Regions from separate parts of the Sphingobium wenxiniae genome, predicted to be linked through region 3. Evidence: predicted binding sites of a transcription regulator. Region 3 holds the regulator's gene; each other region holds the start of a gene.
The links. The regulator LexA, encoded in region 3, represses DNA repair genes until DNA is damaged. The targets are predictions, from matches to a motif close to GTTCCNCNCTTGTTCT.
Positions count from the first base shown of each region.

Region 1: the regulator LexA is predicted to act here: its motif matches at 2,094-2,109, upstream of radA (DNA repair protein RadA).
Region 2: the regulator LexA is predicted to act here: its motif matches at 1,726-1,741, upstream of ATN00_RS14170 (ATP-dependent helicase).
Region 4: the regulator LexA is predicted to act here: its motif matches at 2,240-2,255, upstream of uvrA (excinuclease ABC subunit UvrA).

Region 1 covers NZ_CP013264.1:1,929,676-1,933,479, reverse strand. The annotation lists gene ATN00_RS09645 (NAD-dependent epimerase/dehydratase family protein) at 1-40, shown strand, start outside; gene ATN00_RS09640 (CvpA family protein) at 179-700, opposite strand; gene radA (DNA repair protein RadA) at 712-2,079, opposite strand; gene ATN00_RS09630 (endonuclease/exonuclease/phosphatase family protein) at 2,291-2,989, shown strand; gene ATN00_RS09625 (patatin-like protein) at 3,032-3,804, shown strand, end outside.
Region 2 covers NZ_CP013264.1:2,895,532-2,899,335, forward strand. The annotation lists gene rsmD (16S rRNA (guanine(966)-N(2))-methyltransferase RsmD) at 116-655, shown strand; gene ATN00_RS14160 (hypothetical protein) at 773-1,183, opposite strand; gene ATN00_RS14165 (GFA family protein) at 1,312-1,707, opposite strand; gene ATN00_RS14170 (ATP-dependent helicase) at 1,812-3,804, shown strand, end outside.
Region 3 covers NZ_CP013264.1:3,423,727-3,427,530, forward strand. The annotation lists gene ATN00_RS16705 (hypothetical protein) at 1-110, shown strand, start outside; gene ATN00_RS16710 (hypothetical protein) at 76-501, shown strand; gene ATN00_RS16715 (IS1595 family transposase) at 589-1,488, opposite strand; gene lexA (transcriptional repressor LexA) at 1,603-2,274, shown strand; gene ATN00_RS16725 (ComEC/Rec2 family competence protein) at 2,355-3,804, opposite strand, start outside.
Region 4 covers NZ_CP013264.1:3,651,690-3,655,493, reverse strand. The annotation lists gene uvrA (excinuclease ABC subunit UvrA) at 1-2,228, opposite strand, end outside; gene ATN00_RS17855 (septal ring lytic transglycosylase RlpA family protein) at 2,365-2,937, shown strand; gene ATN00_RS17845 (UrcA family protein) at 3,589-3,804, shown strand, end outside.

The sequences.
Region 1 (3,804 bases), 1.5 Mb from region 3:
GGCGACGGTGCAGGCTTATCGGGTCAAGGGGTGGTTGTAGGAGACGGCTTTTGTCCGCCTTGATGGCTTCGCGAACTGACCACTGATCCCATATATGCCGTGCATCCGCGAAGGCAGGAGCACGGGCTTGTTTAACGGCAAAGCCTAGCCAAAAACCGCCGCCCGCCGGATCTGCGTCTTAATTCGCTGCCGGTTCCGCAGGCTTCTGCGCGCGTCGTTCCGCGACAAATTCGCTGATCGCCTGTCCACTCGCGTTGAGCAGCGGATAGGTGCGCGCGTCAGACAGCCAATCGGGGCGGCGCGCGCCGCTGCCGTAGAAAGTATCGTAGACAAGGCTGAAAGCGAGGAAGAACAGGGTCGCGCCGATCAGGCCCTTGATCGCGCCGAAGCCGCCACCGAGCACACGGTCGACCGGACCAAGGATCGACTGGCGCGTGCGCTTGCCGATGGCATGGGCGAGCAGTTTTCCCGCCGCGAAGGTCACGCCGAACACCAGCACCAACGCCAGCATCGCCGCGCCGCTTTCCGTACCGATGAGCGGGGTCAGCAGTTCAGCAACCGAAGCATGGAACAAACGGATGGCGAAGATCGCCAATACCCAGGCAATCAGCGAGAGCGTTTCCTGCACGAAACCGCGCATCAAACCGAAAATGGCGCAACCGCCGATGGCGAGGAGGACGAGGATGTCGACGGCGTTCATGGCATGGCTGGCTATCCGCGCCCGAGCATCTGGTCAACAAGCTGTGAGAGAGCACGATAACCGCTGACCGAAATGCCCTTCACACCATCGGCAGCGGCGGCAGGAACGAACGCGCGGTTGAAGCCGAGCTTGGCCGATTCGCGCAGACGCAGCGGCGCATGGGCGACGGGACGGATTTCGCCCGAAAGCGCCACTTCACCGAACAGCACGACATCAGCGGGAACCGGGCGTTCGGTGAGCGCGGACATAAGCGCGGCGGCAACGGCAAGATCAGCCGCCGGGTCCGACAGGCGATAGCCACCCGCCACGTTCAGATAGACTTCGCAGGTGGAGAAGCTGAGACCGCAGCGCGCCTCCAGCACGGCGAGAACCATGGCGAGCCGCCCGCTGTCCCAACCGACCACCGCGCGGCGAGGCGTCGCGCCGCTCGACAGGCGGACGACCAGCGCCTGGATTTCGACCAGAACGGGGCGCGTCCCTTCCAGCGCGGGGAATACCGTTGCCCCCGTCACACTTTCATCACGGTGGGTGAGGAACAAGGCAGAAGGGTTGGCGACTTCCTCCAACCCCTCTGCCACCATGGCGAAGACCCCAATCTCATCTGTGCCGCCGAAGCGGTTCTTGATCGCGCGCAGGATGCGATATTGGTGGCTTCGCTCGCCTTCGAAGCTCAGCACCGTGTCGACCATATGTTCGAGGACGCGGGGACCGGCGATGCTGCCATCCTTGGTCACATGGCCCACCATGACAAGCGCGGTGCCGCGCTGCTTGGCGAAGCGGATGAGTTCCTGAGCCGAGGCCCGAACCTGACTGACGGTGCCGGGCGCACCTTCGATCAGGTCGCTGTGCATCGTCTGGATCGAATCGATGACGAGCAGCGCAGGCGGCTCCCCTTCCCCCAACGTGGTCAATATATCGCGGACGGAGGTGGCGCTGGCGAGTTGCACCGGCGCCGTGCCAAGGCCGAGGCGTTGGGCACGCAGGCGAACCTGATCGGTGGCTTCCTCCCCGCTGATATAGGCGACCGACAGACCGCGGGCAGCGATGCGGGCGGCGGCTTGCAGGAGAAGCGTGGATTTGCCGATACCCGGATCGCCACCAATCAGCGTGGCGGAACCGGAGACTATGCCGCCGCCCAATGCGCGGTCGAACTCGGCTATCCCGGTACTGGTGCGGTCGGGCAATTGAACGGTGCTGTCCAGGCCGACGAGGGAAATCCCCCTGCCTCCGGTCTGAAGATCGTGGCGCGCGGAAAAGACGGTTTCGGCCGCTTCCTCGACAATGCTGTTCCATTCCCCGCAATCGTCGCACTGGCCCTGCCAGCGGCCCGATATGGTGCCGCATTGCTGACAGACGAATTTACGCTTTGCCTTTGCCATGATCCACGCATATCAGAACATATATAGAACACAATCCCGGCTGGCGGTTTGGTTAGGATTTTCGCCTTTGGGTGGAGGGTGGACATTCCCTTATCTCCATTCGCCCTGAACGAAGGTGGGTTGTCCGCAACTGGCCGGATGCAGAAATTCAAGAGCGAGCAAGCTGCATTGCCCCTTGGAAACGAAGGGGCTTCTGACGCATTACATCACCATGAAGTCCATTCGCATCGCCAGCTACAATATCCGCAAGGCCATCGGCACCGACCGCCGCCGCATCCCAGAACGAGTGATCGACGTGCTGAACGAAGTCGACGCCGACATCATTGCGCTCCAGGAAGCCGACAGGCGATTCGGCGTGCGGTCTGCGGCCCTCCCGCCGCTGCTGCTCGACAGCCAGAGCGGCTATAAGGCTGTGCCGCTCAACGTGCAGACCGACTCAATGGGCTGGCACGGTAATGCGATCCTCGTCCGCAAGGGTGCGGAGGTTGGCGCGCATGATGTGATTCACCTCCCCTGCCTGGAACCGCGCGGCGCAACGATGGCGGAAGTGACGCTGAACAGCGCGACCATACGCGTGTTCGGGATGCATCTGGACCTGTCGGGCCTGTGGCGGCGGCGACAGGCTTCAGCGATGATCCACGCGGCGGCGCAGGGCGCGGCAATGCCCACGGTGCTGATGGGCGACCTCAATGAATGGAGCGCGGACCGGGGGTGCCTGGCCGACTTCGCGCGGCACTATAATTTTGCGCCCTGCGGACGGAGTTTCCATGCGCGGCGGCCGGTGGCGCGACTCGACCGGATCATGCATTGCGGGCGGCTGAAGCTGGCGGATAGCGGCGTCCATGAAAGCGCGGCGGCGCGCAAGGCGTCGGATCATCTGCCGATCTGGGCGGAGTTCCGGCTTGACTGACGCCCCCTCGACAAGCTTCGTCCGCTCTGCGATCCATGAGGCATGAGGGAGAAGGAACTCCGGCTGGCGCTGGTCTGCTATGGCGGCATCAGCCTTGCCGTATATATGCACGGCATCACCAAGGAGATCTGGCGGCTGGCGCGGGCGAGCCGGGGTTTTCATGACGGGACGCCGCACCAGGGCAGCACCGAAGCCGTCTATCGCCGCCTGCTGGAAGCCATGGAGCAGGAAAGCGGCATCAGGCTGCGGATCATGCCCGACATCATTGCCGGGGCGAGCGCGGGCGGGATCAACGGCATCTTTCTGGCGCAGGCGATCGAGACGGGACAGTCGCTGGAGCCGCTGACCGACATGTGGCTGGAAAATGCCGATGTCGATCAGTTGCTGGCTCCCGATGCCCGCCCCGCCCGGGCGATCACGAAATTCTGGGCAACGCCCCTGGTGTGGGTGGCGGCACGGCGGCCTGGCGATACGGTGGAGCGCACGGTCGCGCCCGACACGCGAGAGGAAGTGCGGCGCAAATTGTCCCGCTTCATCCGTTCGCGCTGGTTCGAGCCACCCTTTGGCGGGGAGATCTTCTCCGGCATGATCCTCGACGCCTTCGACGCGATGGAAGCGACGGGAGGCGGCCCGCCGCTGTTGCCCAACGGGCATCCGCTGGATCTGTTCGTCACCGTCACCGATTTCGAAGGGCATCCGCAAAGCCTGACGCTCAACAGCCCGCCACAGGTGATCGAGACGGAGCATCGCCTCTCCATCGGCTTCCGCGCGCAGGGGCACGGACGGCGGGCCTTTGCCGATGCCGCCGAACTGGT
Region 2 (3,804 bases), 530 kb from region 3:
GGGAAAAGACCAGCTCCCACCCATAATGGCCTTCCCGCCTAAGCCCCGACGAATTACATAACCCATCCCGGACCACCCGAACCTTCAAACAGCGTCACCAGACGGAAATTCGATCATGAGAATCATCGCAGGCCAATGGCGTGGCCGTCCCCTCACTGCTCCAAAGGGTGATGCGACCCGCCCCACTGCGGATCGCACTCGCGAAACACTCTTCTCGATGCTGCTTAGCCGCCTCGGTTCCTTCGAGGGTCTTGCGGTCGGTGATTTCTTCGCGGGCTCCGGCGCGCTGGGATTCGAATCCCTTTCGCGCGGCGCGGCAAGCTGCCTCTTCGTTGAGCAGGAACGGGCCGCCCTCGATGTGATCCGCGCCAATGGCGACCGCCTGGGCATCCGTCCTGACATCCGGCAGAGCAGCGTTCTCTCTCTTGGTCCGGCGCCCCGGCCGCTGGACCTGATTTTCATGGACCCGCCCTATAATACCGGCGCAGGCGCAGTGGCGCTCGACAAACTCAGCCGCCTCGGATGGACCGGTCCTGCTACCTGGATCAGTATCGAAACGGACCGACGTGAGGATGTGGAGGTCGGTGGCTTTACGGTCGATGTTACCCGCGACGTCGGCAAGGCCCGCCTGACGCTATTGCGCGCCGACATCTGAGCGGCCTGTCAGATCGCAGAAAAACTGCATCCCGATATGGGATGAAATCCATGCCCAAAATCGCGCCGGGAGCACGGAGTGACAGTATCCTTTCCTTCCCGGCGCGGATTCCTTCGGTCAACCGGGCTTGCGGTTCGCCTTTCTAGCTTTTCGTGCCTCACCCGGATTGATGCAGCTGTCCTGTACCGCCTTGCTGCACACGGGATAGTCCTTGGCCTCGGTTGGTGGAGGCGTCATATTACCGCCCATGGTCACGGGATTTGACGAAGAGCCAACCGGCGCGGTGGGATCATTCGGCACGTCTGAAGGAGCCGGTTGCATATCGCTGGTCGGAGGCACCGCTCCCTCCGGCTGCGCCGCATTGGGATCGGCCTGAGCCGGCGCCTGTCCTGCGGAAGGGGCCGTCGGCGAGGGTATCTCACTCCCGGCTGGCGGCGCGTCCGTTGTCGGCATCTCCTGTGCAAAAGCGCCAGGGATGGCGGTCGTGAAACACATCATGGCGGCACCCGCCAAAATGATCGATCTCATCGGGATTTTCCTTCCTTATTTCTCACCCCGTTCTGCCGCTTGGGCTGATGAAGAACCGGAATCGTGACGTGTGCGTTCCAGCCGTGGCGACAAGCCGTTGCTATTGCGCCGTCAAGCGACGCCCCGATTCAGGCTTCGGGATATCGATCGAATTTAGGAAGGTTGTGTACATTTTCCATCCACGGCGCAGCCTCCACATATTGCACATGAATGACGGGCGGAAAAAGCGATTGATCGTCGAATGTCGCGGTTTGAATATCGACCATGCCGGGAAAAGTGACGGGGTTGGTGTAAAAAAGTCCCGTTCCGCATTTCCCGCAAAAATGCCGCGTTGCATTTTCAGATGACGGGTAGAGCACCGGCGCTGCGCTTATGGTCAGATCCTCTTGGGCGAACAACGCCCACCCTACCATCGGCGCGCCCGCGCTCCGGCGACAGTCGGCGCAATGGCACAATGCGCTATAGACCGGTTCACCCCGCGCTTCATACCGGATTGCCCCACATTGGCATCGTCCCGTAGCCATAGCCTTTCTCCTTGCATCATTCTCCTTTTGTTCTCATACTTCCCGCATCACTGCAAGACTGCAGCCCTTGTTCTGTTACCCCGCCCATCCTAGTTGCTTCACATATGACGACCGTCGCTCCCTCCCCCGATGATCCACCCTATCTTCAGGGCCTCAATACGCCCCAGCGGGAGGCCGTGCTGACGACCGAAGGGCCAGTCCTCGTTCTCGCGGGGGCAGGCACCGGCAAGACTGCGGCGCTAACGGCTCGCCTTGCCCATCTTATCGCTACACGGCGCGCTTATCCCTCGGAAATCCTCGCCGTCACCTTCACCAACAAGGCCGCGCGGGAAATGCGCGAGCGTGTCGGCCGCATGATCGGCCCGGCTGTGGAAGGCATGCCATGGCTCGGAACCTTTCACGCCATTGCCGCGAAGATGCTGCGGCGCCATGCCGAACTGGTCGGCCTGCAATCCAATTTCACCATCCTCGACACCGACGATCAGTTGCGCCTGATGAAACAACTCATCCAGGCGGAGGGCATCGACGAAAAACGCTGGCCCGCGCGCCAGCTTGGCGGCCTGATCGACCAATGGAAGAACAAGGGCCTCACACCCGAGGAAATCGGTGCGGGCGAAAGCGAAGCCTATGCCAACGGGCGCGGCCAGAAGCTCTATGCCGCCTATCAGGCCCGGCTGCGCGACGTTAACGCCTGCGATTTCGGCGACCTGCTGCTGCATGTTCTGACGATCCTCAAGCGCCACCGCGATGTGCTCGAAAGCTATCAACAGCGGTTCCGCTATATCATGGTGGACGAATATCAGGACACTAACAGCAGCCAGTATCTCTGGCTCCGCCTGCTTGCCCAGCAGCGCAAGAACATCTGCTGCGTGGGCGATGATGACCAGTCGATCTATTCATGGCGCGGCGCGGAAGTTGCCAACATCCTACGCTTCGAAAAGGATTTTCCCGGCGCGAAGATTGTCCGCCTCGAACAGAATTACCGGTCGACGCCTCATATATTGGGCGCAGCTTCCGGTGTGATCGCGGAAAATGGCAATCGCCTTGGCAAGACGCTCTGGACCGATATCGATGTGGGCGAGAAGGTCCATGTCATCGGCGTCTGGGACGGCCCGGAAGAAGCGCGCCGCGTCGGGGACGAGATCGAATCGATCGAGCGTAGCGGCCGATCGCTGGACGAGGTCGCCATCCTCGTCCGCGCCCAGCACCAGACGCGAGAGTTCGAGGACCGTTTCATCCAGATCGGCCTGCCCTATCGCATCGTGGGGGGATTCCGCTTTTATGAACGCGCCGAAATCCGCGATGCGCTCGCTTATCTGCGGCTGGTCAACCAGCCTGCGGACGACCTCGCCTTCGAACGGATCGTCAACGTCCCCAAGCGCGGGCTAGGCGACAAGGCGGTCGAAAAACTTCATCGGCTTGCGCGGGCCGAGGCTATTCCCCTTGCGCTGGCGGCTGCCCGTATCCTCGATACGGATGAACTGACCCCACAGGCGCGGCGATCATTGGGCGCGTTCATCGGCGATCTTGCACGCTGGCGCGACCGGGCGGCGCAACTGCCGCATGCAGAGCTTGCCCGGCAGATTCTTGACGAAAGCGGCTACACCGCCATGCTTCAAGCCGAACGCACGGCGGAAAGCGCGGGCCGTCTCGAAAACCTGAACGAACTTGCCCGCGCTATGGAGGAATATGAGACGCTCGGCGCGTTCCTTGAGCATGTCAGTCTCGTCATGGACAATGAGGCGCAGGCGGAGGAGCGCAAGGTCACCATCATGACCATTCACGCCGCCAAGGGGCTGGAATTCGACACCGTATTCCTCGCCGGCTGGGAAGAAGGGATTTTCCCCTCGCAGCGCGCCCTGGATGAAGGAGGGCTGTCCGCCTTGGAGGAGGAGCGCCGCCTGGCCTATGTCGCGCTTACCCGGGCGCGGAAGTCATGCACCGTCCTCCACGCCGCGAACCGCCGCATCTATGGTCAGTGGACCAGTTCCATCCCGTCCCGCTTCGTGAGCGAACTTCCCCCCGGACATGTGGAAGAAGAAAGCAGCATGGCAGGCGGCGCTTCCCTCTGGCGTGCCAACTGGTCGGAGCGCGCCG
Region 3 (3,804 bases):
AAGCGAAGGTTGAAGAGGTTCAAGAATGGCTCAAGCAGGCTTTGAACCGTGAGCAGGATTCTAGCGATAGCGGGTTTGATAATCCTGACGATTGGCATCGGGATAACTAGCTGCATCCGTCCAGAAATATTTGGGGATTCTAATTCTTTCCTTAAGAACTTCGTAAACCATGAGCTGCTGGCGGTCTTGGGGGTTATTGTAACGATAACGCTGGCGTCGGCTGCAAGCCTCCACCTTGAGTTGAACAGGCTAGAAAATGATACGGGCGAGAAATTTTTAGAAGCGCGGTCTGCTACGAAGGCGTATGCTTATCTTCTGATTACGCTCTTTGGCGCGGCCCTCGCTCTAGTCATCGCAAAGCCAGTGGTGGCTGAAACTGAAAGCGTGAAATCGCTGTTCAACGGAGCGGCGATCTTGGTGATAGTGTTGAACATGCTCGCTTTGATTGACCTAACAAGTGCCGTGTTTGCCATCCCGCCGGATCGGAGGCTGAAAAAATGACGACGTTGAAGCAGGCCCGCGAGAGCGGGAAAATCGACCAGTTCATCAAGGAGCATGAGGCCGATCCCGAAGGGGATGCGGAAGCCTTCAATCGCGCCGTTCGGGCAATGGCCCGAAAGTCGAAAGAAGCTCCGAAAGCATCGTCTCGGGACAATCGCGACGATTGAAGCGATATTCCGCCTCCTTCGCATATTTCCACAGATGCTTGCCGCTCACATGAATGTGGGTGCCGTGGATCGACCGCTTTAGCTGCGACCAGAAACCCTCGACGCCGTTGGTTGTGACATGGCCGCGCACATATTCGCCCGACGAGTGATTGACCGTCTTGTGCCAGAAGCCATGGCCGGTCCCATCCAAGCCCGCATAGCTGACAAATTCGTCGGTGTGGATTTCGGTGTGCGGCTTCACGTTGGCTACAATCTCGCTTTGCAGAGTGCTTTTACGACGGTTCGGGATCACTTTCGTCATGACGCTGCCACCACGTTCCACCATCGCCATGATCGCGGTCTTGTTGGCTTTGTATCCAGTGCCTTTGCCGGTCGCTTCGCCGCCAATATAGGTTTCGTCCACCTCAACCGTCTTGAACACACCGCCCAGCGGTTCTTCACCGTCCACATCAGCCATATGCTCGCGGATCAGGTGCGCCATGCGCCACGCCGTCTTGTAGGTCACGCCTAGCTGGCGCTCTAGTTCCTTCGCCGCCACGCCGTTGCGCGTCGTGGTGAACAGGTAGATGGCATAGAACCAAAGCTGGAGCGGCGTCCGGGTCTGTTCGAACGGGGTGCCCACGGTAGGGTGCAGGTGGTGGCCGCACCACTGGCAGGAATAGGCGCGCTCGGCCTTGATCCGATACCAGTTGGAAGGACGTTCGCAGGAGGGGCACTCGAAGCCCTGCCCAAACCGGATTTCAAACAGATGGTTCAGGCAGCTTTCGTCATCGGGAAACTGCTTGAAGAACTGCGCGATGGTTTGGGGCTTCTTGCTCATGCCTCATGTATAGCGCAATTCCTTACGTATGCAAAGGGGATAATCACCAACCGCTTGACTTGCCCCCTTCCGTTTCCTATGCGTTCTCCATCCGTTCCATTGGAGATCGCAGGCATGTTGACGCCCAAACAGCAACAGTTGCTGAGCTTCATCCAGACCCGCCTGGAAGAGCGCGGCGTGTCCCCCTCATTTGAAGAGATGAAGGACGCGCTCGACCTGCGATCCAAATCGGGCATCCACCGCCTCATCAATGCGCTGGAGGAACGCGGCTTCATCCGGCGCCTGCCCAATCGTGCGCGGGCTTTGGAAGTGCTGAAATTGCCGGACGCCATGCATCGCCTGCCAAAGGAGATGCCTGCCGCCACGTCGCAAGCGCGCGTCAGCCTGCCCATCGCCGCTAATGACATCATCGAAATCCCTCTGCATGGACGGATCGCAGCGGGCGTTCCCATCGAGGCGCTGGAGGGGCAGAATATGCTCTCCGTGCCGGCAGCCCTGCTAGGCGCGGGTGACCATTATGCGCTGGAGGTAGCGGGCGATTCCATGGTCGATGCCGGTATTCTCGATGGCGATTTCGCGCTGATCCAGAAAACCGACGTAGCGCGGGAAGGCCAGATAGTGGTCGCCCTCATCGACGACAATGAAGCCACGCTCAAATATTTCCGCCGCGACGGCAAGAGGGTGAGACTTGACCCCGCCAACAGCGCTTATGAGCCTCAGCTATACGATCCCACACAGGTTCGCATTCAAGGCAAGCTGGCCGGGTTGCTGCGCCGATATAATTGAAGCATCGCGCGAAGGATCAGGGCTACTTTTCAGTAACCCGGGCGGCGAAACAGAATGAGAGCGCACGGCCTGCATCAGATCTAACGCGATCTGCTCTGATCGGTGCGTCCGCGGCGCGGCATCCAGGGATGGGCGTCATGCGGGCTATGGACAGAGCGAATCGTCCCATTCTCCAGATTGATGGCGAGACCACCTGTCGCCGCTAACATAGAGCGATCCACCTTCAGCCACCTGGGTCGGCACCATCGAGGCAAGCGACGGTCACTGACGACGATATCGGCCCATTGGCAATCGCGCATGAAGGCTTTTCTTTCGACAAACATGCGGCTGCGAGTGACAAGCAACCGCCAGGATCTGCCTCCCCTGTCCAACAGGACCGAACACAGATCCGCGGAGCAGCGTGCCTGCGGCAGACTGGCCAGGGATTCGAGAGTTCCATCATAGCCCGCACTTTCCGTCAGGGCATCGCGCACATATTCACCCGCCCTGTCCCGCAGCAAAGCCATGCCATCCCCCTCGGTTCGCAAGGCGACATGGCGGCCATCGCCGGTGATCAATATGTCGGGCGGAGGATTGAGCAAAATCGCCAGGAGCCCGATTCCAACGGGCGCCAACCCCAACCAGCGCCATGCGCTTCGCCACAGCAGGCACCACAGCCCGCCCATCACCATTACGGCAAAGACCCAGTTCGGCAGCGCCGGTCCCAGCGCCACGGCCATGGGACTTCCTCCGACGCCATGGGCAATCAACAGCAAGAAATCCAAGGCCTTGCCAGTCGCCCACCACGCCGGAGCACCCAGGCCCAGCAGATCCAGCAGAAGCGCCAAAGCCTCCAGCGGCATTACCACAAAGGTCGTAAGCGGGATCGCGATGATATTGGCGAATGCACCCAACATACCCGCCTTGTGAAAATGGAAGAAAGCGATCGGCGCCAACATCAGTTCGACCGCAAAGCCTGTCATCAACAAGACCGCGACCGAACGCCCGAACTTGCGCCAGCCATTTTCATCGCGCGCCGCAGCGAAAGCGCGAAATCGCGGGTGCTCCGACAAGGCGATAATTGCGATCACGGCGCCGAAACTCATCTGGAAACTCGGCCCGACCAGTGCTTCGGGCCACAGGCACAGCACGATCAGCGCTCCCGTCGCCACGAGCCGCAAGGTGATGGCGTCCCGCCCCAGCGCCAGACCGCCTAGCACGAGCAGCGCGGCGATGCAGGAGCGCACGGTCGGAACCTCCGCGCCCGTCAGCAAGGTATAGCCGATCCCCGCCAACGCCCCGCCCGTCGCCGCGATCAGCATCAAAGGCCAATTCAGCGCCGCCCGGCGACTGATCGCCATCGTCCGCATGAGCAGGAAGATGACCGCGCCGATCAAAGCCGTCACATGCAGTCCGCTGATGGACAACAGATGCGCGAGGCCACTGCGCCGCATCGCTTCCGCATCGTCCTCCGCAATCGCGCCCTGATCGCCGGTGGCGAGCGCGGCGGCAATGCCTTCCGCCGGCCCTTCCAGCCGATCGAGAATATGC
Region 4 (3,804 bases), 230 kb from region 3:
GGCAGACCCGCGAACCAGTCGCGGATGTTGGTGAAGGCCCCCGTGTAAGTCGCGGGGTTGGAGCGTGGGGTGCGGCCAATGGGCGACTGGTCGATGTCGATGACCTTGTCGCAATATTCGAGGCCCGTCACCTTGTCATGCGCGCCCGCGACGATGCGCGCGCCGTTGAGGGCGCGGGCGGAGGCGGCGTAGAGGGTGTCGATGGTGAAGCTGGACTTGCCGGAGCCGGAAACGCCGGTGATGCAGGTGAAGGTGCCGAGCGGGATCGACGCCGTGACGCCGCGCAGATTGTTGGCGCGAGCATTGTGGACGGTAAGCTTCTTGCCCGTGCCCTTGCGGCGCTTGACGGGCACTTCGATGCGGCGGGTGCCGTTGAGGTAATCGGCCGTGAGGCTGTCGCGATGGGCGAGCAGTTCGTTGAGACTGCCCTGCGCCACGATCGCGCCGCCATGAACGCCCGCGCCCGGTCCCATGTCGACGATATAATCGGCAGCGCGGATCGCATCCTCATCATGCTCCACGACGATGACGGTGTTGCCGAGATCGCGCAGGCGTTTGAGGGTAATAAGCAGGCGGTCATTGTCGCGCTGGTGGAGGCCGATGGAAGGTTCGTCGAGGACGTAGAGAACGCCCGACAAACCGCTGCCGATCTGCGAGGCGAGGCGGATGCGCTGGGATTCGCCGCCTGAGAGGGTGCCGCTGGTGCGGTCGAGGTTCAGATAGTCGAGGCCGACATTGTTGAGGAAGCCGAGACGCTCGACGATTTCCTTGAGGATGGCGCGGGCGATCTGGTTCTGCTGGTCGGTGAGCTTGTCGGGCAGGGTGGAGAAGAAGGCGAGCGCATCGACCACGCTGCGGCGGGTGGACATGGAAATGTCCTCACCGGCGATCTTGACCGCGAGAGCTTCGGGCTTGAGGCGCGCGCCGTCACATGTCTCGCAGGGCATGGCGGTCTGATATTTGCTCAATTCCTCGCGCATCCAGGCGGATTCGGTCTGGAGCAGACGGCGGTTGAGATTGCCGATCACGCCTTCGAACGGCTTGCGGACTTCGTAGCTTTTCTTGCCGTCGACGAAGCGCAGGGTGACAGGCTTGCCGCCGGTGCCGTGGAGAATGATGAGCTTCACCTCGCCGGGAAGGTCTTGCCACGGCGTTTCGAGGGAGAAACCGAACTCCTTCGCCAAGGAGCCAAGCACCTGCATATAATAGGGGCTGGGCGGGTTGGACTTGGCCCAGGGGACGACCGCGCCCTTCTTGAGGGAAAGGGCTTCGTTGGGAACGACCAGTTCGGGGTCGAACTCCTGCCGTTCGCCCAGGCCATCGCAGGCCGGGCAGGCGCCCATCGGCGCGTTGAAGGAGAAGAGGCGCGGCTCGATCTCCGCGATGGTGAAGCCGCTGACCGGGCAGGCGAATTTTTCCGAGAAGACGATGCGGTTGGCGGGGATGCCGGCGCCTTTCATCTTCTTGTCGGCGGATTGCGCTTCGTCTTCGCGGCCCGGGACGACGCCGTCAGCGAGGTCCACAAAGGCGAGACCGTCCGCCAGCTTGAGCGCCTGCTCGAAACTGTCGGCGAGGCGGGTGCCCATGTCGGGTTCGACGGCGAGGCGGTCGACCACGACTTCGATGTCATGCTTATATTTCTTGTCGAGCGCGGGTGCGTCCTCGATCAGATATATTTCCCCGTCGATGCGGACGCGGGTGTAGCCCGCCTTCTGCCACTCTGCCAGTTCCTTGCGATATTCGCCCTTGCGGCCGCGCACGACGGGGGCGAGCAGGTAGAAGCGGGTGCCTTCGGGCAATTGCATCACGCGGTCGACCATCTGGCTGACGGTCTGCGCGGCGATGGGAAGGCCGGTGGCAGGCGAATAGGGGATACCGACGCGCGCCCAAAGCAGGCGCATATAGTCGTAGATTTCCGTAACCGTGGCGACAGTGGAGCGCGGATTGCGGCTGGTCGTCTTCTGCTCGATGGAGATGGCGGGGGACAGACCCTCGATATGCTCGACATCGGGCTTTTGCATCATCTCCAGGAACTGACGCGCATAAGCGGAGAGCGACTCCACATAGCGGCGCTGTCCCTCGGCATAGATGGTGTCGAAGGCCAGGGAGGACTTGCCCGAACCCGACAGGCCGGTGATGACCACCAGCGCATCGCGGGGCAGGTCGACATCCACGCCCTTGAGATTATGCTCGCGCGCGCCGCGCACGGAAATATGCGTGAGACTCATGGGGTCTTCTTGTTCCAGATTTGTTCTATTGGGGCAAGTGCGCGTTTCGCATCTGTCCGCCAAGATAGGATCGGTTGCGGGAAAGGGAAGGGCGCGGGGGTTCCATCCCGCCGCGCGGCGCATTAGGGTCCGCCGCATGAGCGGTGGAATGGCGAAAGGGATGCGCGGCGGCGTGCTGGCTGCGACGGTGCTGCTGGCGGCCTGTGGCGGGGGTGTGCGATACAGGCCGGTAAGCGACGTGCCGGTGAAGATCGGCAAGCCCTATAGCGTGCGGGGCGTGACCTATGTGCCCGCGGCCGATCCAACCTATGACTATCTGGGCTATGCGAGCTGGTATGGCAGCGAATCGGGCAATCAGACAGCCAATGGCGAACGATTTCGGCCCAAGGCGGTGACTGCCGCGCACACGACCTTGCCGCTGCCGAGCTATGTCGAGGTGACGTCTCTGGACAGCGGGCGCACGATATTGGTGCGGATAAATGATCGCGGACCCTTCGCCAGAAATGGCAGAATCATTGACTTATCTCGGGGTGCCGCGGAACAGCTTGGCATGCATGTCCAGGGGGTGGCGCCGGTGCGCGTTCGCATTGCCAACCCACCGGAAAAAGACCGGAAAAAGCTGCGCGAAGGCAAGGATGCACCGGAAAGGCCTCGCGTTCCCGAGTCCGTGCTGGTAAAGTGGCGGGCGCAACTGGTGGCTGGAAAATAGGTAATATCCCCTGTCCTGTTTCCCAAAATAGGACGCAAAGCCAATTGACGTTACGGAAACGTAGCGTTAATGGTTTCACCTGCCAAATGTCGTTGGTAGCCGCAGGCAGCCCGTTCGTCCCCTGGGGACGCTGTCGAGCGGAAATTGGCGGCCGACTGTCGATTGGCGCCGGGTGAATGGCGTTTCTCGACTATCATGAGGCATCCCAAGAGGGGGTTTCCCCCTGTTCAGAGACGGTTAACGCGTGAGCGTGTCGTCTGATAGATGACAGTTTCGAAATCCTGGAGTGCCCGACAGCATCCTGGATACGCCCCCGGCCTTCCCTTGCGCCGGGGGCGTTTTCGTTATGCGCCTGACCGTTTCGATTCGGAGTTTCCGTTACGGAAATGTCGCTTGTCCGGGTGTTCATGTCGTTCGTCATGTCTTTTGTCCGGCGCTATCTGCCTTTTGTCGATGGATGTGCCGTTGGGCGATGAAGCGCGCCGTCCATCGAAGGCGGCAGGCATCGCGCCCGCCACCGCCGTAAAAGGAAAGGGCAACGGCGGCGACGCGCTTTCCCCCACTGATCGAGCCTCCGTTTTCATCCCCGGTTTGTCGCTCAATCCCCCCGAGCGACGAACCGGCAAGACAAGCAGTTGAGGAGACTTTGCCATGTTTGCCCCCTTGAAGACCCTTTCCATTGCCGCCTTTGCCGCCGCTTCGCTGATCGCGGGCAGCGCCAGCGCGGAAACCTTTATGTCCAACGGCCGCACTTTTGAGGTCCGTTTCGGCGATCTGGACCTGTCGCAGGCAGCGGATCAAAGGGAATTGCAAAGCCGTATCGGGCGCGCCGCCGGCAGGGTGTGCGGAAGCCGGGATCTGGCCGAA